DNA from 4 places in the Blautia sp. HA9023 genome. Region 3 is predicted to be linked to each of the others. Evidence: riboswitches for the same ligand, from Rfam matches in the RefSeq annotation. Region 3 holds a riboswitch; each other region holds the start of a gene.
The links. Region 3 has a riboswitch for cobalamin ahead of AC04Q6_RS04465 (sirohydrochlorin cobaltochelatase). Riboswitches for the same ligand answer to the same signal wherever they lie in the genome.
Positions count from the first base shown of each region.

Region 1: linked by a shared signal. The riboswitch ahead of AC04Q6_RS07365 (leucine-rich repeat domain-containing protein) and the one ahead of AC04Q6_RS04465 (sirohydrochlorin cobaltochelatase) in region 3 are both predicted to bind cobalamin.
Region 2: linked by a shared signal. The riboswitch ahead of AC04Q6_RS05025 (ABC transporter substrate-binding protein) and the one ahead of AC04Q6_RS04465 (sirohydrochlorin cobaltochelatase) in region 3 are both predicted to bind cobalamin.
Region 4: linked by a shared signal. The riboswitch ahead of AC04Q6_RS07205 (leucine-rich repeat domain-containing protein) and the one ahead of AC04Q6_RS04465 (sirohydrochlorin cobaltochelatase) in region 3 are both predicted to bind cobalamin.

Region 1 covers NZ_JBWLUR010000006.1:727,986-732,712, forward strand. The annotation lists gene AC04Q6_RS07350 (beta-mannosidase) at 1-887, opposite strand, end outside; gene AC04Q6_RS07355 (LOG family protein) at 1,111-1,668, opposite strand; gene AC04Q6_RS07360 (gamma-glutamyl-gamma-aminobutyrate hydrolase family protein) at 1,665-2,429, opposite strand; gene AC04Q6_RS07365 (leucine-rich repeat domain-containing protein) at 2,463-3,302, opposite strand; cobalamin riboswitch at 3,495-3,680, opposite strand; gene AC04Q6_RS07370 (Ig-like domain-containing protein) at 3,783-4,727, opposite strand, start outside.
Region 2 covers NZ_JBWLUR010000006.1:190,408-195,134, reverse strand. The annotation lists gene pcrA (DNA helicase PcrA) at 100-2,343, shown strand; cobalamin riboswitch at 2,445-2,734, shown strand; gene AC04Q6_RS05025 (ABC transporter substrate-binding protein) at 2,841-3,935, shown strand; gene AC04Q6_RS05020 (FecCD family ABC transporter permease) at 3,950-4,727, shown strand, end outside.
Region 3 covers NZ_JBWLUR010000006.1:64,211-68,937, reverse strand. The annotation lists gene AC04Q6_RS04470 (NAD(P)/FAD-dependent oxidoreductase) at 1-904, shown strand, start outside; cobalamin riboswitch at 1,157-1,332, shown strand; gene AC04Q6_RS04465 (sirohydrochlorin cobaltochelatase) at 1,489-2,793, shown strand; gene AC04Q6_RS04460 (hypothetical protein) at 2,915-3,928, shown strand; gene AC04Q6_RS04455 (ABC transporter substrate-binding protein) at 3,925-4,727, shown strand, end outside.
Region 4 covers NZ_JBWLUR010000006.1:687,076-691,802, forward strand. The annotation lists gene AC04Q6_RS07195 (prenyltransferase/squalene oxidase repeat-containing protein) at 1-1,051, opposite strand, end outside; gene AC04Q6_RS07200 (DUF4430 domain-containing protein) at 1,072-2,496, opposite strand; cobalamin riboswitch at 2,816-3,007, shown strand; gene AC04Q6_RS07205 (leucine-rich repeat domain-containing protein) at 3,097-3,924, shown strand; gene AC04Q6_RS07210 (DUF4430 domain-containing protein) at 4,004-4,727, opposite strand, start outside.

The sequences.
Region 1 (4,727 bases), 660 kb from region 3:
TCCTCATCCAGAAGTTCCACCTTAACTTTATATAACGGCTGATCGCCGTAGCCGTTTGGCCACCAGAGTTTCGGGTTGTGGATTCTTCCCGTCAGAGTTACAGAATTACTGTTCAACAGTACAGCTCCATCTGCATATATCTCTAAGTCTCCAGTCTCCTGAACCGCATGTCCATTTCCACGGACACTCGTCATATCCTTCCGGATACTCACTCTCACCTGACACTTATCCACAGCATCGCCGCTCACAGCTACAGTTGTACACACATCCACAGCATTATCCCCATGCCTTTGTGTGATCTTCACATCCTCAATCCTCGGATGACTGTACGCTTCCAGATAAATATCACGGAAGATTCCGGCATCAATCGTCTGGGGGCCCCAGTCCCATCCAAACATGCAGTGTGCCTTACGGATCAGCTGGTTTCCTTTCATTCCGCCGCAGGGAACATAATGGATCTCTTTATTCTCTTCATACTCATAATCTTCGATATACTTAAACACCGACCGAAATACGATCCGGATCTGGTTCTCACCGGAATGAAGAAATCCTTTCACATCCAGTTTCCAGGTACGGTGCATATTATCTGTAGATCCGGCTTTTTTTCCATTGATATAAATATCCGCAAGTGTGTCCAATCCCTCGCATACCAGGATCACTTTCTTCTCATTAAGGACATCCTCCGTAACCGCAAACGTTCTGCAAAATTCATAATCCTTCCAGAACAGTTCCCTCGTGGCATCTTCATTGGTGCGGTAAAAAGGATCTTCAATCTTTCCGGCCCCGTAAAGTCCGGAAAGTACAGATCCCGGAACCTGCACTGCACATAATGTATCTTTCCCCGCTTCCGCCAGCTCCCACCGGCCATTTAACATAATCTTCCTCATAAAATATACCTTCTCCTGTAAAAATCCCCTTGCAGACTATGGCATTTCCATCAATTACTATATCAAACCTGACTGTTCAGAATATAACTTCCCGGAATTACTACAGACTTTCTTATATTATTCTGTAACACATTCGTTTTTACAGTCCTATATTTGGGACTGTTGTATTTTTGCAATCTGTCCTATAACCCGGACTTTATTTTTATTATCCTTACAACCCTTTTTATAACTTTCCCCCATAATTCCGGTAATTCTCAATATAATCCAGGATCTCCTCCGGATCTTTCATGAACCGGCACATATCCACAACATCTCTTGCCATGAATTTCTCCCCTGCCGTATACTCCAGAAGGGCCCTCATGCTGTCATAATATCCGTTGATATTATAAAGAACGATCGGCCTGTCGATCCGTCCCAGACTTTTCAGTGTCAGGATCTCAAAAAACTCCTCATACGTACCAATTCCACCAGGTACCACGATGGTCGCATCGGAACGGCTTTCCAAAAGGTGCTTCCTCTCACGCATATTTTCCGTAAAAATAAACTCTGTACAATGCTCATACAGGACTCCCGGCTTGTCAAAAAATCGCGGTGCGATCCCCAGGATATAACCTTTCTCTCTGTCAACGCCACGGGCCGCCGCACCCATCAGTCCTTCTTTTCCACCGCCAAAAACAAGGCCATGGCCACGTTTTCCTATCAGCCGTCCCAATTCCTCTGTTTTCTCATAATAAATCTTTTTCAGTTCTGCGCTGGATGCTCCATATATACAAATATTCATGCTTCTGTCCCCTTCTCTGCTGCCTTCACAAATGCCTGTAAAAGTTTCATCTGCTCCGAAGAATCATACATCATCTCCGGATGCCACTGCACAGCCACCGCAAATGGATGATCCTCAAGTTCCATAGCTTCCGGCACCCGGTCCTCGGACCAGGCTGTGATCCTCACATTCTCCCCGGCATCTTTTATCGCCTGATGATGAAAAGAATTCACCCGGATCTCCCGGTTCCCATAAGTCTTTTCCAATATACTGTCTTTGGCAATGCTCACTTTATGCCACGCCACATTTCTCGGGTACTTATCCCCGAAATGATGTTCAAACCCCCCTTCTTTTTCCAGATCCTGATACAGGGTTCCGCCGCAGGCCACATTCATGATCTGAATGCCACGGCAGATCCCGAGGATCGGCTTTTTCTTTTCCATCATAAAATATCTGGAAATCGCAATATCCTGCTCATCCCGCATGGGCATGATCGTTCCGCAGTACCCTTTTGGAAACGCCCCGTACCGCTCCGGCCCTACATCATGTCCGCCGGAGATCAGCACTCCGTCCAGCTGTTCCAGGAACGGTTTCGCCGCCTCCAGATCTCCATACTGCGGGATCAGCACAGGAATCGCACCGGCTTTCTCCAGGATATACACATAATCACCGCTGACAAAGTCCCAGTCCTGCCCGGTGATCCCCATGCCCGAAACCATTCCAACAGCATCCCTGTAGTCAAAATTACAGGTAACGCCGATCACAGGTTTTCTTTCCCTCATCCTTCTCCTCTTTCCACCAAAAAATGGTCGCTTTTACAGATATTCTACCGCAAATCCATACTTCCTACAATAGTCATCGACTCTGGTATTTTTTCTGCACAGGATCTTTGTTCCTTTATTTATGATCCATTCTCCCAGCACTTCTGGATCCCCGGAAAATTCCACTGTTTTCAACATACTGCACCCGTGAAACGCCCATTTTTCCACAGTTTCCACATATTCCGGAACCCGGACATATTCCAGATTTCTGCACTTCAGAAAAGCGCTCTCTCCAATAAATTTCAGCTTTTGAGGAAGTTCCAGCTTCTGCAGTCCGGTCTGATAAAACGCCTCTCTTTCAATCCGCTCCACAGACTGAGGAATTTTTATCTCTGTCAGATTCCCACATTTATAAAATGCCCTTCGCCCAATCTCAGTGATCATTTCCGGAAGCACTACTCCGGAAAGTTCCTGGCACTCCATAAAAGCTTCTGCCGGAATTCGGATGATTTTCTTATTCTCTTCAAAAACTGTCTTCTGCAGTCTTTTACACCCGTACAAAACCCCTTTTCCAATATATTCTGTTGTAGCCGGGATTTCAAAACTTCTCAGGTTTACACAACCGGAAAAAGCTCTGTTTTTTATAACTTTTATTTTCTCTGATCTTACTGTTCGAAGCCTTGTACATCCGGCGAAACTTTCTCTGCCAATCTCTCTGACGCAGTTTTCCAGGCTCACTTCTCTGATCCGGATATTATTCTTCAGTGCCTCGTCTCCGATTCGGCTGTAAGGCTGTCCGATAACAAGAATTCTCTCTCCGTGTTTCTCTGCACATCCTCTTACAAATGTTTTTTCTCTTTCTTTCTGCGAACGCCACACCAGTGTTTTCTGCATTTTTTAACCTCTCAACAAAAAAACGGATGCAATACCCTGAAAGATATCGCATCCGTATATAATGATCATGTTTTCAACAATACCATCTGCTACCGCAATATCTCTGAATTCAGGAAATGTTTCTTTCTGTGTCCCGAAAAATAGGTACACAAAACCAAACAATCTCCCCCTCCATTTATCATTGCGTGTAATAACTGGTAGCAGCTTTAAGCAGGTATCCTGGCTTATGTAATCACGATCCCTCCCCTTCTCATACAGATCCGTACAATGGTTACAGAAAGATCTAAACAAATACAGTAGCACGACTGCCTGGGATTCTCACCCTGTTCCCTCTTGGCCCTGCCGATGTGGCAGAGAACTTAAAACCGGTAATTGTTTTTTCTCCATATTTAACTGTTCAGAAATTATAACACACTTCTTTTTCTGTGACAATCCCGTGAATCAGAGTTATAGGCGGGGTTATTTCATAATGATCAGTATTTATTTTACAGTTACACGGCATTTGTAAGAAACTTTTCCGGATCTTACTGTAATTACCGCAGTTCCTTTTTTCACACCTCTGACCACACCTTTGGAACTTACTGTGGCAACAGCCTTATTGGAGGAACTGTATGTAAGTTTTTCAGCAGATGTTATTGGTCTGCGTATCGGCTTTAAGGTCGTTGTCTTTCCTTTACTGATGGTTATTCTGGACTGCAGTCCGGTTATGGCCGCAGTTCTTACTGTTCCTTTTTGTACAACGACTTTCAGTTTCGCCGTTTTTTTGCTTGCCAGAGTTACTGTGATATAAGCAGTACCTGTCTTTTTCTGTGCGGTGATCACACCTTTTTTATCTACTTTTACAATTGCAGTATTGCTGGATTTCCAGGACTTCACGGAATCTCCTTTTGCAAGACCACTGACTTTCACTTTGCTAGTAGATTTTCCCGGATTCAGACGAATTCCATATGCGTTCAGTTTGATCGTTGGTTTCAGTTTGCTTCCTGAATTCTTTGTTTCTTTTTTGGCACATACAGAACAGGTTCTTGTGATCTGTTTCGGTGCAAAAACAGTTGCAGATTTCGTTGTCTTCCAGGAACTCCACTTATGTGCTGCAAGAGCTGTTGATTCGGTCTTTTTCTCTCCGCACCAGGTACAGGTATAAGATTTTGTTCCTTTTGTCTTACAGGTGGATTTCTTTGTTACTGTTCCTGCATCCCAGCTGTGTTTTGCATGTTCTCCTTTGTTTTTCAGATCCCAGTATGTTGTCTCCTTATTTACAAAACGTCTGTAAGAATCCAGTGCCTGAAGTGCCTGTACTGTAGACATTTCGCTGGATTTTGAAATTGACATGGAATGTGAAAAACCATTGTCGCTCTGAATATAACCAGTCAGATTTGTGATCATATTCATATTTACAGTACCAAAATCATCGCTTAACGGATC
Region 2 (4,727 bases), 130 kb from region 3:
CCGGGAAAATGAGAAAGTAAGGTTGTGGCTTTACCGGAAAGAAAAGACATGGTAGTATATAAAGATACTGTTGATATGGAAAAAGAAATGGAGATCAAAATGAGTATACAGGATGCTTTGGACACATTGAATCCCATGCAGCGGGAAGCTGCTGTACATACAGAGGGGCCGCTTCTGATTCTTGCAGGAGCCGGTTCCGGAAAAACAAGAGTGCTGACTCACAGGATTGCCTATTTAATGGAGGAAAAGGGCGTCAATCCCTGGAATATCCTGGCGATCACCTTTACCAACAAGGCTGCCAGTGAGATGCGGGAACGTGTAAATAAAATTGCGGGAATGGGCGCAGAGAGCGTATGGGTTTCTACCTTTCATTCCGCATGCGTGAGGATTTTACGCAGACATATTGAAGTGCTGGGATTTAGCAGTAATTTTACCATCTATGATACCGACGACCAGAAGACAGTCATGAGGGAAATCTTCCGGAAATTCAGTATCAATACAAAAATTTATAAAGAACGCGCTGTTCTTGCGGAGATTTCCCATGCCAAGGATGAGCTGATCACGCCGGAAGAGATGGAGCTGAATGCGGGAAGTGATCCGGATGCACGGAAGATTGCAGGCATGTATAAGGAATACCAGTCCATCCTCCGGGGAAACAACGCCCTGGATTTTGATGACCTGATCGTGAAAACCGTGGAGCTTTTCCAACACAATCCGGATATCCTGGATTATTATCAGGAACGTTTCCGGTATATTATGGTGGATGAGTATCAGGATACTAACACCGCACAGTTTAAATTCGTAAGTCTTCTTGCGGAAAAATACAAGAATCTCTGCGTAGTTGGCGATGATGACCAGTCTATTTATCGTTTCCGTGGAGCAAATATCGGGAACATCCTGGGCTTTGAGAAGGTTTTCACTGAGGCGAATGTGGTACGGCTGGAGCAGAATTACCGTTCTACACAGAATATCCTGAACGCAGCCAACGAGGTAATTGCCAACAATACAGAACGTAAAGAAAAACGACTCTGGACAGAGAACGAAGAGGGTGATAAAGTTCATTTCCGGCAGTTCAACAACGGATTTGAGGAAGCGGAGTATGTTGCGGGAGAGATCATTCAGGGACGGCGTAACGGGAAATTCCAGTATAAGGACTGTGCGGTACTTTACCGGACCAATGCCCAGTCACGTCTCTTTGAAGAAAAATTTCTCCTGGCAAATGTGCCGTATAAGATTGTGGGCGGTGTAAACTTTTATGCCCGCAAAGAGATCAAGGATCTGTTAAGCTATCTGAAGACGATTGACAATGCCAGTGATGATCTGGCTGTGCGCAGGATCTTAAATGTACCGAAGAGAGGAATCGGAGCTACCAGCATCGGCCGGGTCCAGGATTATGCGGATATGATGAACCTGAGCTTTTATGATGCCCTCCGTGTGGTGGAGGAAGTACCGTCCATTGGCCGGGCAGCAGGAAAGATCAATGATTTTGTATCTTTTATCCAGGGACTTAAGAGTAAGGCAGAGGCTTATACAGTCCGTGAAACGCTGGAAGAAGTGATCGAACTGACCGGTTATGTGAAAGAGCTGGAAGCAGAAAAAACAGAAGAAGCTCAGGCAAGGATCGAGAATATCGATGAGCTGATCTCCAAGACCGAATCTTTCCAGGAAGCCATGGAAGAGGCAGGACAGCCGGCAACACTTTCCGCATTTCTGGAAGAGATCGCACTGGTGGCAGATATTGATTCCGTTGATCCGGATCAGGATTATGTGCTTCTTATGACCCTTCACAGTGCCAAGGGACTGGAATTCCCCAATGTATTTATGGCAGGTATGGAGGACGGAGTATTTCCGGGATATGCGTCCATCTGGTCCGGAGACCCGTCGGATATTGAAGAAGAGCGAAGACTCTGTTATGTGGGGATCACACGTGCCATGAAGGAACTGACATTAACCTGTGCAAAACAGCGTATGATCCGTGGAGAGACCCAGTACAACCGTGTATCACGCTTTGTAAGGGAAATTCCAAGAGAATTGGTGGATCTTGGACATACGATTCAGGAGAAAAAGCCCAGAGTAGATGATATCGTATCTCCGAAAAGCGCCTATGCCCAGATGAAAATGAATTTCCAGGCAAAGAGCACCCTGCAGAAAAAAGATTTCACAGTGAAGAAGGCGGACAGCCTGGACTATGGTGAGGGAGACACGGTCCGTCATGTGAAATTCGGAGTCGGTATCGTAAAAAATATCGCAGACGGCGGCAGAGACTACGAAGTGACGGTAGACTTTGACAAAGTCGGCGTGAAAAAAATGTTCGCCGGTTTTGCCAAGCTGAAAAAGATCTGAGAGGGATCTCTCCGGGCAGACTATTTCTGCAAAAAACTGTAAAAATCCGGCCTCAAGGTTGTAATTGGAAAACCGGTATGTTAGAATCAGTATCAGCGTAATTGAATTGCTGTGAAGTGAACAGTATCACCGGCACATATGCTGCCGGATACTGTGAGAGGGAATCGGGTAAAAAGCCTGAGCGGTTGCGGCCACTGTATACAGAAGAAGGGATTTCACATGCCATTGCAGAAACTCATGTGAGAAGGCGAAATCCCGATGTCAGAGAGATTCTGGAGAAAATTCTGATATATCATTCATGATCGGCTAAAAGATGAATGGTGTATCAGTTTTTATTTTGCGGAGTTTTTTCTGAGTCTGTAAGTCAGGAAACCTGCTTGACAGTATGTAAGTGGGAGCTTCCGTACAAAGTGTTCCGTGCAGATTTTATGAAGCCCCATCTTTTCGGTTACCCATAGGCAACAGGAGATAAAACAGGCGAAAAGAGAGGAAATGAAATGAAAAACAAGTATGTATCCACAAGAATCATGGCAATGGTAATGGCAGCGGCAATGACCGTATCAGCAACTCCGGCTGTTTATGCCGCAGAGAGAGCAGACTCCGAGACCATCAAGGAAGACAACCAGCCGGCAGCAGAAGACAGTACAGAGTCTGCAGACACCGAAGATTCTTCCGCAGAGGCAACCAAGACAGAATATCCTCTGACCATCACAACCTATGATTACGATGGAAACGAAATCGAAACCACTTATGAAAAAGCACCGGAAAAAGTCCTTGCTGTATATCAGGGAAGCATTGAGACTATGCTCGCACTTGGTCTGGAAGACCACCTGGTAGCTACCGCAGGTCTTGATAATGAAGTTCCGGAAGATCTCAAAGAAGCATTCTCAAAAACAAATTATCTTGACGAATTTACCCCATCCCTTGAAACTGTAACAATGCTGGAGCCGGACATGATCTTATCCTGGAGCTCTCTTTTCTCTGATAAGAATCTGGGAAATGTAACAGACTGGATCGACAAAGGCTGCAACACCTACTACAACACCAATACTCGTCCGGACGGCGACAGAACACTGGAAAATGAATTCACAGATATCTTAAATATCGGAAAGATCTTCGATGTACAGGACAAAGCACAGGCTATCGTTGATGATGCAAAAGCAGTGATCGACAAAACTCTTACTGCAACTGCAGATGTAAAAGACAAACCAAGCGTAATGGTATTGGAGCCTCTTGGAGATGACATCACAAACTATGGCGTAAAGAGCCTTGGCGGAGATATGGTAACACAGTTAGGCGCAACTCTTGCAAACCCGGATGCTTCCACCGTTGGAAAAGAGGATATCATCGCAGCCAACCCTGACGTGATCTTTGTGGTTTACATGCCATATGCAGGAGATGATCCGGAAACTGTTAAGAACAGCCAGCTTGCAGTGATCCAGGATGATGAGTCCCTGAAGAGCCTTGACGCAGTAAAGAACGGACGTGTTTACCCGATCATGCTCAGTGAGATGTATGCAAGTGCAACACGTACCCAGGACGGAATCGAAACTTTTGCAAAGGGATTATATCCGGACGTAAATCTTGACTGATCGGAGAAAATGCAGTGAAAGAAACAGCTTCACAGAGAAAAAAAGATAAGGTGCTCAGAACATCCATGTATGTGGCAGTTCTCATCGGACTTGCAGGATTCCTTATTTTTTCCATACTTGCAGCCATCACTTTTGGAAATGCGGATCTGTCACTGAAGGATGTATACAGCGTTATCGCTTATAAATTGTTTCATATAAAAAGTCTGTCCGCCTATGCGGAAGGCGCAGTTCATGATGTTGTGTGGCTGATCCGGCTGCCTAGAGTCCTTCTGGCTCTGGCAGTTGGAATGGCTCTTTCCGTGTGCGGCGTGGTGATGCAGGCTATCGTGCAGAACCCGCTGGCAGACCCGTATGTGCTGGGTATCTCATCTGGTGCATCTCTGGGTGCCACACTGGCCATCATGCTTGGAATCGGAAGCTTTCTTGGTGGAAACTCTGTGGGAATCACAGCTTTCATTGGCGCGATGATCACTTCTTTTGCGGTGATCGCCATTGCAAACATGGGTGGAAAGGCAACTTCCGCAAAACTGATCCTTGCGGGAATGGCGGTCAGCGCAGTCTGTTCTGCTTTTTCCAATTTTGTCATTTATATTACCAATGACAAAAATGCGGCAACAGAAGTTATGAAGTGGAGCATGGGAAGTCTTGCCGGAGCAAGCTGGACCAGAGTGGGTGTAATGCTTCCGGTCACGCTGGTGTGCGTGGCTGTTTTCTGGACGCAGTACCGGAACCTGAATCTGATGCTTCTGGGAGATGACGTATCCATTACCCTTGGAACAGATCTGCACAGAC
Region 3 (4,727 bases):
GATGAAAGCCCATGTAGATTTCTATTTTGACGCGTCCGTTGACAAAGTGGAGAAAACAGAAGACGGCTATGCAGTTGTTGTAGGTGATGAGCGTTACGAGGGAACTTACTGCATCATCTCCGCGGGACGAAGCGGAAGTAAATGGATGGAGACTGTATGTACAGATCTTAAGATCCCCACACTTTCCAACCGTGTGGATATCGGTGTCCGTGTGGAGCTTCCGGCAGAGGTGTTCAGCCGTCTGACCGATGAGCTTTACGAGAGCAAGATCGTTTACAGAACCGAGAAGTTTGAGGATATGGTCCGTACTTTCTGTATGAACCCGAGAGGTGTTGTGGTTAATGAGAACACCAATGGAATCATCACAGTAAACGGCCACAGCTATGAAGATCCTGCAAAACACACCAACAATACAAATTTTGCGCTTCTGGTATCCAAACATTTCTCAGAGCCGTTCCATGACAGCAACGGATATGGTGAGAGCATCGCAAGACTTTCCAACATGCTTGGCGGTGGTGTTATGGTACAGCGTTTCGGAGATCTGATCCGTGGAAGACGAAGCACAAAAGCACGTATTGAGGAGAGCTTCGTAACACCGACTCTTTCCGCAACACCGGGAGACTTAAGCCTTGTTATGCCGAAGCGTATCCTGGATGGAATCATCGAGATGATCTATGCTCTGGATAAGATCGCACCTGGAACAGCAGATGACGATACTCTGCTTTATGGTGTTGAGGTTAAATTCTACAACATGGAAGTTGAGATCGATGAGAATCTGGAAACCTGCCACAAAGGTCTCTTTGTTATCGGAGACTGCAGCGGTGTGACACATTCTCTTTCCCATGCATCCGCCAGCGGTATCTATGTAGCCAGATACCTTGAGCAGGAGTACTTCAGTAAATAATATGAGCGGCCCTTTTCTGCTGTCACAGTGATGGCGGAAAGGGGCTGCTTTTATGTTGTAGGAAATCACTGTACCATAAATAAAAAACATAAATCATATAAAACCATGCATAATGTGCATGAATATTGAAAGGAGTATGTTGAAAATAACTGACAGATGCAGGGGAAGCACCATGATTCGTCCGACAGCAATCTTGACAATTTTGTGATTTTGTGGTAAAAGAATAAGTAACCAGGTAAAATCGAATATGTACAAATGTTATGGCAATAAGGTTGCGTCCAGTCGGATGTGCAAAAGAGAATCCGGTGAGAATCCGGAACGATACCGTCACTGTGAACGGGGAGCTGTTTTTAAATACCACTGGGAAACCGGGAAGGGAAAGCAGTGTGGAACCAAGTCAGGAGAACTGCCTTATTGTGAGATCCAGGATTCGCGGTCTACGAATCTGTATTCTCAATAACAATACAGAACTTCTTTTTATGTGTATTGCGAGAGAATCGTGTGTGAGCAGGCGGCCGCAGAAAGCAGCCGTTTTTTTGTACATATCAGTATTCTGGAAATACATGAAAAGAGGACGATAAGAAATGAAAAGAAAAACAATGTTAGCTCTGATGCTCGCAGTTTCCATGACATGCTCTATGGGTGCAGCTACAACAGCAATGGCAGCAGATGATTCCGCTACAGAAGAGAGCGCAGATGAGAGTACTGAGGCAGCTGATACCACAGAGGCTTCTGATGAAGACCAGAAAGCAGCTGACAATGTAGCAGCTCTGATCGACAAGATCTATGTTCAGGAGAGAACTGACACAACAGATGAGGACTGCAAGGCAGCTAAAGAAGCATGGGATGCTCTGACAGACGCTCAGAAAGAACTGGTAGAGGGCGAGAACGCTGATCCGGATTACTTCGGACGTGACACAGGAGACGCTTCCAAAGACGATCCACGTAACCAGGATGAGATCGGTGAGAACGAGCTTCTGGTAGTAAGCTTTGGTACTTCCTTCAATGACAGCCGTGCAGAGGATGTCAAAGGAATCGAGGATGCTCTTGCAGAAGCTTATCCGGACTGGTCTGTAAGAAGAGCATTTACAGCACAGATCATCATCAACCATGTAGAGGCAAGAGATGATGAAGTGATCGATAACATGCAGCAGGCTCTTGACCGTGCAGTAGAGAATGGTGTTAAGAATCTGGTTGTACAGCCTACTCATCTGATGCATGGTGCTGAGTACGATGAGATGACAGAAGCGATCAATGGCTATAAAGATAAATTCGAGTCTGTAGCTATCGCAGAGCCAATGCTCGGTGAGGTTGGAGACGATGCAACCGTGATCAACGATGACAAGAAAGCCGTTGCTCAGGCAATCACAGATGAGGCTTGCAAAGAAGCCGGATTTGACAGCATGGATGCAGCAGCTGAGGCTGGCACAGCATTCGTATTCATGGGACATGGAACATCTCATACAGCTAACATTACATACGATCAGATGCAGACACAGATGGAAAACCTTGGATTCAAGAACGCATTCATCGGTACTGTAGAGGGTAAACCGGAAGATACAGCCTGCGACAAGGTTATCGAGAAGGTAAAAGAGGCAGGATACAAGAACGTTGTTCTTCGTCCGCTGATGGTTGTTGCCGGAGACCATGCAAACAACGATATGGCCGGTGATGATGAGGATTCCTGGAAGAGCCAGTTTGTAGCATCCGGAAACTTCGAGAATGTTGATACACAGATCGCAGGTCTTGGACGTATCGAGGCTGTTGAGCAGCTTTATGTAGATCATACAAAAGCAGCTATCGACTCCATCGGAAGCACAGATGAGTCCGCAGATTCTGACGCAGCAGCAGATACAGAGGCTGATTCCGCTGAGGATTCCGCAGAATAATAAATATGAAACGATCTGAGTGAGCTCAGATACCTATAAGAAATCCATGTAACTGCCCGGAAAGATCAGGAAGACTGTCTTCCGGGCAGATTGCTGTATCTATGGAAGGGAGAAGATTATTATGAAAAAACGTTATGTAAACTTAATCCTTGCAATGGTAAGTGCATCAGCTATGGCCCTTGGCTCTGTGCCTGCGATGGCTGCAACAGATTCCGCAAAAACCGAATCTGCCAAAAACGATTCCAAAGAGGATGCGGAAGCTTCCAATGAGAAAGAGGCAGATGCAGCCAAGACAGATACCCTGGAAGATGGTGTTTATACAGCAGAGTTTGACACAGACAGCAGTATGTTCCATGTAAATGAGGCCAATGACGAAAAAGGAGAGCTTACGGTCAAAGATGGCAAGATGACCATCCATGTAAGCCTGGTTTCCAAGAAGATCGTAAATCTGTTTGCAGGAACTGCAGAAGATGCACAGAAGGATGGCGCCGAGATCATTGAACCTACCACAGATACAGTAAAATACAGCGACGGTTATACAGAGGAAGTTTACGGGTTTGATATCCCGGTACCTGCCATTGATGAGGAATTTGATGTGGCACTTCTGGGAGAAAAAGGTAAATGGTATGACCATAAAGTCAGCGTCAAAGATCCTGTAAAGACAGGTGATGTGGAAGAAACAACTGATGATACAGACAAAAAAGAAGACTCCTCCGACAAGGAGACTGCAGAAAAAGCAGATGCTTCCAAAGATGAGAAAACTTCCGATGACAAGAAATATGAGGGAAAAAAGCTGGAAGATCTGAAACTGGAAGACGGAACTTACGAATTTGATGTAACCCTCACAGGCGGAACCGGAAGAGCAACGGTAGAATCCCCGGCAAAAGTAGAGATCAAGGACAAAAAAGCTACTGCAACCATCATCTGGAGCAGTCCGAATTATGATTACATGATCGTGGACGGCGAAAAATACGAGCCGGTGAACAAAGACGGAAACTCCACATTTGAGATCCCGGTGACAGTTTTTGACGCAGAGATGGAAGTGACTGCAGATACCGTAGCCATGAGTACACCTCATGAGATCGACTACACATTAAATTTTGATTCTTCAAGCATGAAAAAGGCAGAAAAATGAAAAAAATAATTTCATACATATTTCTGACATTGACGCTTGTTCTGGGCTGCGCGTTTGCCGTGCAGGCAGCGGAGACAGAACATAAGCCTGCGGATATTCCGGGCCTTACTTTCGACCACAGCATGGAACTATCCTATGCGAAGGAATTCAATGTGGATTATTACAACGATGGCTATGCGCTGATCACCATCGATCAGGAGGGACAGTTTCTTGTAGTCCCCGAGGGAAAAGAAGCTCCGGAAGGGCTGGACTCTGATATTGCGGTCTTAAAACAGCCGTTAAACAATATTTATCTGGTGGCAACCTCAGCCATGGATCTTTTCCGGGCCATTGACGGGATCGACAGTATCAAGCTTTCCGGAACCAAAGAAGACGGATGGTATATCCAGGAAGCGAAAGACGCCATGGAGCAGAAAAAGATGATCTATGCCGGCAAGTACAGTGCGCCGGATTATGAGCTGATTCTGAACGAAGGCTGTGACCTTGCCATTGAATCCACCATGATCCATCACAATCCGGAAGTCCAGGAGAAACTGGAACAGTTCGGGATCCCTGTAATGGTGGAACGTTCCAGCTATGAAAGCCATCCCCTTGGAAGAACTGAGTGGATGAAACTTTACGCAGTCCTTCTTGGAAAAGAAGATGTGGCAGAAAAAGTTTTCAAAGAGCAGACAGACAAACTGGATAACGTGCTTACAGTAGATAAAACAGATAAGACCGTAGCGTTCTTTTATATCAACTCTGTAGGCGCGGTAAATGTAAGAAAAAGCGGCGACTATGTTTCAGAGATGATCTCCCT
Region 4 (4,727 bases), 620 kb from region 3:
GGTGACAAAGGTAAGAATCTCCGTCTACAGGAGTCCAGTCCTCATCTCTTTCTCCTTTTTCGTAATAGGTCAGATCATCTCCGTCCGGATCCTGAAAGATCTCACTGAGAGAGACGTTCCAGTAACCTTCGGTTTCGTAAGTTTCACTTTCCGGGATGTCTTCCTGACGTTTGGGAAGATGATTCTCGGAATCGTTTTCGGCGATATCCGTGTCTTTTTTATCGGTATCTTCAGCGGCAGGATCTTCATCTCCGATGTTCTCACCACCAGATTCTCCGGTATTGTCCTCTTCGTTACCGGTGTTCTCACCAGCTTCATTGCCGGAATCTTTCCCGTCATCAGCCGCATTTCCACTGTCTTCACTTCCGGAATTTTCGCCGTCCGGATCCGCATCTTTTTCGTTCCCCGAATTTTCTGCGGTATCACCTGATGTATGATCTGCAGCCGGATCTTCTTTATCCAATGCTGCCGGATCCTTCTGCTCTCCGTCCTTTTTCCCATCTGTAGCATCCGATCCACTATGGTCTTCAGCGGACGGATCTAACACCTGAAGACAGACAGTCTTACTTTCTACGTAAGCGTTTTCGTCTGTTTCTTCTGAATTCCAGATCCGGACTTTGTAGTAGAAGGTTCCGGCTGTATCTGTAGCCGGTGTATACTCCTGTGTATCTTCATACTCCGGCTGGCTGTTTTCCCCCTGCTGTTCCCCGGTCTGTTCTTCTTTTGTCTTTTCCTGGCTGTCGGACTTTTCTATTTTGTAAAAATTCTCGTTGTCATCACTTTTCAGCCACAGATATTTCAGCTTGCCGGATTCTTCCGTCTGAACCTTTAAAGGCTCTGCCTTTTCATTGAGATCATATGTAATGGTCTCCTCCGACAGGTCCTCCGTGATCACCGGCAATTTTTTTTCTGCTGTGTCAGAAGCTTCTGATCCAAACGATCCGAAATCGGAACTTTCGTCTGTTTCTGCCGCCATAATTGAAACAGGAGCTCCCGGCTGCCCCACAAGAGCAGCCGTCAGCATCAGTGCCAGAAATTTTTTTCTCTGCATATCTTTTACTCCCTTTGCTGTCACTCACCGTTATATTCCGCACCGACATCCGCGCCAAGACCATTGCAGGTAAAGCACCACACAATGTCGTCTCCGTCCTCCAGTGTGTACTTGGAACATCCGTAATTCGGGAACCATCCGTTTACTTTATACATCCATCCGGACTGTGCTCCACAGTCAAATTCATACAGGTTGTTGATTCCCTGAATATAGTAACTGTCATACATAGGCGTCCAGGAATATTCCAGCTGGATTCCGGCGTACTCACAAACTCTCTGAAGTACTTCAAAAACGGTTTCTCCCTCTGTAAACTCTACGGTACTGGTATCCAGGATCACTCCGTTTGCCGGCACATAAGCTTCTTTTCCGGCTGTCAGATTGTCCATATTATTAAGGATGGTATCGCAGAGGATCGTGATGGTACACTGCTTGGTATCCTGAGAATCCCCGTCACCGGAACCATCATCAGAACTGCCGTCATCGGATACATCTCCATCACTGCCTGCGGTGTCTTCTCCGGAAGAATCCGTCTCATCCTGAGAAGCATCCGGTGTGTATTCCTGTGTTGTGTTCTCTCCGCTGCCTGCAGTGTCTGCGGTATTTCCGTCTGTTGTATCGGAATTCTGTTTCGCAGATCCATCTGCAGACTTTTTATCATCCGATTTTTCTGAAGTCTTCGGAATCTTGTTTGTAGAATTTAAACTCTTCTCAAGAGCTGCTTTCTTCTCTGCGGCTCTGTCATCCAGAACTTTCTGAAGTTCCTCCGGTGTAAAACATAAACTGTCTTTATCTGCGCATCCCAGCAGCTGCTGGATCATATATTCATTTAATGCTCCTGCTGAGATCTTACTTGTTTCTACTTTCCAGCTTCCGTCCTCACTTTTTGTCATCTGAGCACTTTCGCCGGCTGTTACGGTTGTGGTTTTTCCGTCCGCTTCGGCCAGTTCCACTTCATCCTTAAATACATACACAGCGCCGCTTCCGGACTGTGCGCTTACGGAAAAGACTCCTGTCTCAAAGGTAAGCGTATTTTCATCAAGAGCGATCTCTGCTTTTCCCACAGAATCCGTAAGATCCGCAAAAACCTCTCCCTGATCCGCAGTAAGTTTCAAATTGTTTTTTTCTACGGATTCCGCAGTAAGTTTCGTATTTGCGTTAAGTGAAAGTGTATTGTTTTCTCCGGCTGAAAGCTCCGCTGTGGTTCCGTTCTTCGTCTCAAGAATATCTCCGGCTCTCAATGCCACATTTTTTTCCAGGCCGTAGCCCACACCGTTTCTCTGAATATTGGCCACACCTTTTACGTTCTTTGTCATAAGAACGCTGTCCGATCCTTTATCAAACCATCCTTTCAGATTTCCCACTGCCATCACTCCGCATCCGGCAATGACCAGGATCAGTACTACCATGATCACATTAAACAGCGTCTTTTTCCTCTTACTTTCCATTCTTCCTCCTTTTCTCTGCACAAAAAAAGCAACAAAAAAGGTAACGGAAAATAATCCCTCTTTTCCAAGGGGATTCCGTTACCTGATAGATGTTCCTATGCGCAAACCAATGCTACCTTACATGAAAGAAAAACCGCCCGCCGACTGTACGGCATCGCACTTACATGTACAGGAATCACACCTGTTTGCACGTCTTTCTTTTCTATGAAATTTTATACTGAAATTATAGTTTATTTCCTCTTGTCTGTCAAACGAAAACCCGGAAAACAATTGTATCTGTCCTTTTTCTGTGATATAATAATCAGACACCCAAAAATATTAAATATAGACGTTTTCAAGTTCCGGTTTTTTCCTGCAGAAAACCGGATTAAAAGGGAATAAGGTGAGAATCCTCAACAGACGTGCTACTGTATTTGCTTAGTTTATCCGTGAACCATTGTAATTTATCGTATAAGAAGGGGATAAACGTGACTGCATAAGTCAGGAGATCTGCTTGGAAATACTGCCGGCTATTACACGTATGATAAATGGAGAATTCTTTTTTGACATCGTATCTGCCTGTGATGCGGTGTCTTTTTTTATGTTGAAGGAGACTTTTTTATGTCAGGTACTTATTACAGATCCAGTCGTGTCATTTCCAAAAACAACGCAAGAAACTATCTTTCCTCAAATGTAAAGATCCCTGCGCCAATTGAATATATCGCGTCGGAAGCTTTTCAGAAAAAGACCAAGATCTCCTCTGTCTGTTTTCCGGACACGCTTAAAAATATCGGCGCCAGAACCTTTCAGGGCTGCACTCTTCTGAAAGAAGTATTGCTTCCCACCCAGGTGGAAAATATGGGATCCAACGTATTTTCTCAATGTAATTCCCTGAAAAAAGTCATTCTTCCTCAGGCACTTTCTTCTATCCCGAGAGCCGCCTTTCAGGAGAACCGAAAGCTTGGATGTGTGATCTTTCCCCATGATTCACAGATTTCCCGGATCCGCTCCGAAGCTTTTTCACAGTGTACCTCCCTGGAATCCCTTCAGCTGTCTTCCGCACTTACCCTCATCGAAGACCGTGCTTTTTACCGCTGTAAAAATCTCCGTTCCGTGGATTTCCCGGAAGGTCTGAAACGTATCGGAAAAGAGGCTTTTTATTTTTGTGCCATAGAAGAACTTCATCTTCCCCAGTCCCTGGAATTTTTGGACGAAAGCGCATTTTTTAAGTGTATGAATCTTACTTATGTCTGTCTTCCCACAAATATCCATTATATCGGCAAATGGGTATTCCACGGATGTAACCGTATGAAATATCTGGAGATCCGACACGATCCCGATTTTATCGGGCCATGGATCATCAACCGTGCCTGTACCATCCGGTGTTATAAAGGTTCCAAAGTAGATGAGTATTGTAAGGAATTTGATTTTAAAGTTGAATATTTATGATCAAATGATCAAAAACGGCATTTTTTCACATTTCATTCTGTGAAAAAATGCCGCTTTTATTTTTCAGGGGATAACAGCTTTATTTAACTGTTACCTTGCATGTTACTTTTTTGCTTCCGCTCTTTACGGTGATCACTGCTGTTCCTGCTTTTTTTGCTGTGATCACACCTGTGCTGCTTACGGTTGCCACGTTCTTATTGGAAGAAGTGTAAGTAATCTTCTCACCGGATGTGAACGGTGTACGTACTGGTTTCAGGGTTGTCTTTGCTCCTTTTTTCAGAGTAAGGGCAGATTTTACACCTGTGATCTTTGTTGTTTTTACTGTAGATTTCTGAACAGTTACTGTGATATAAGCTTTCTTTCCGCTCTTTAAGGTTACGGAAACTTTTGCTGTACCAGCTGTTTTTCCGGCTTTGATCACACCTTTGCTGCTTACAGTTACGATCTTTTTGTTGGTAGTTCCCCATGCCTTTACAGCATCACCGTTGGCAAGTCCTGTTACTTTCACTCTGGATGTGGACTGATTTACTTTCAGAGTGATCTTTGTTGCGTTCAGTTTCAGGGTTGGAGTCAGTTTTTTGCCGTAAGGTCTGGTTGTCTTTGTTTTATAACCGCATTTGGAGCAGACTTTTGTCTGTACTGCCGGTTTGAATACGGTTGCTTTTGTTGTTGTTTTCCAGGTGTAAGTATGTCTTGTCTTCGGGATACTTACTGTCTTTGTTGCGCCGCAGACTGTACAGGTATATGTTTTCACACCTGCTGTTGTACAGGTAGCTGCTTTTGTTACTTTACCTTTGTCATAG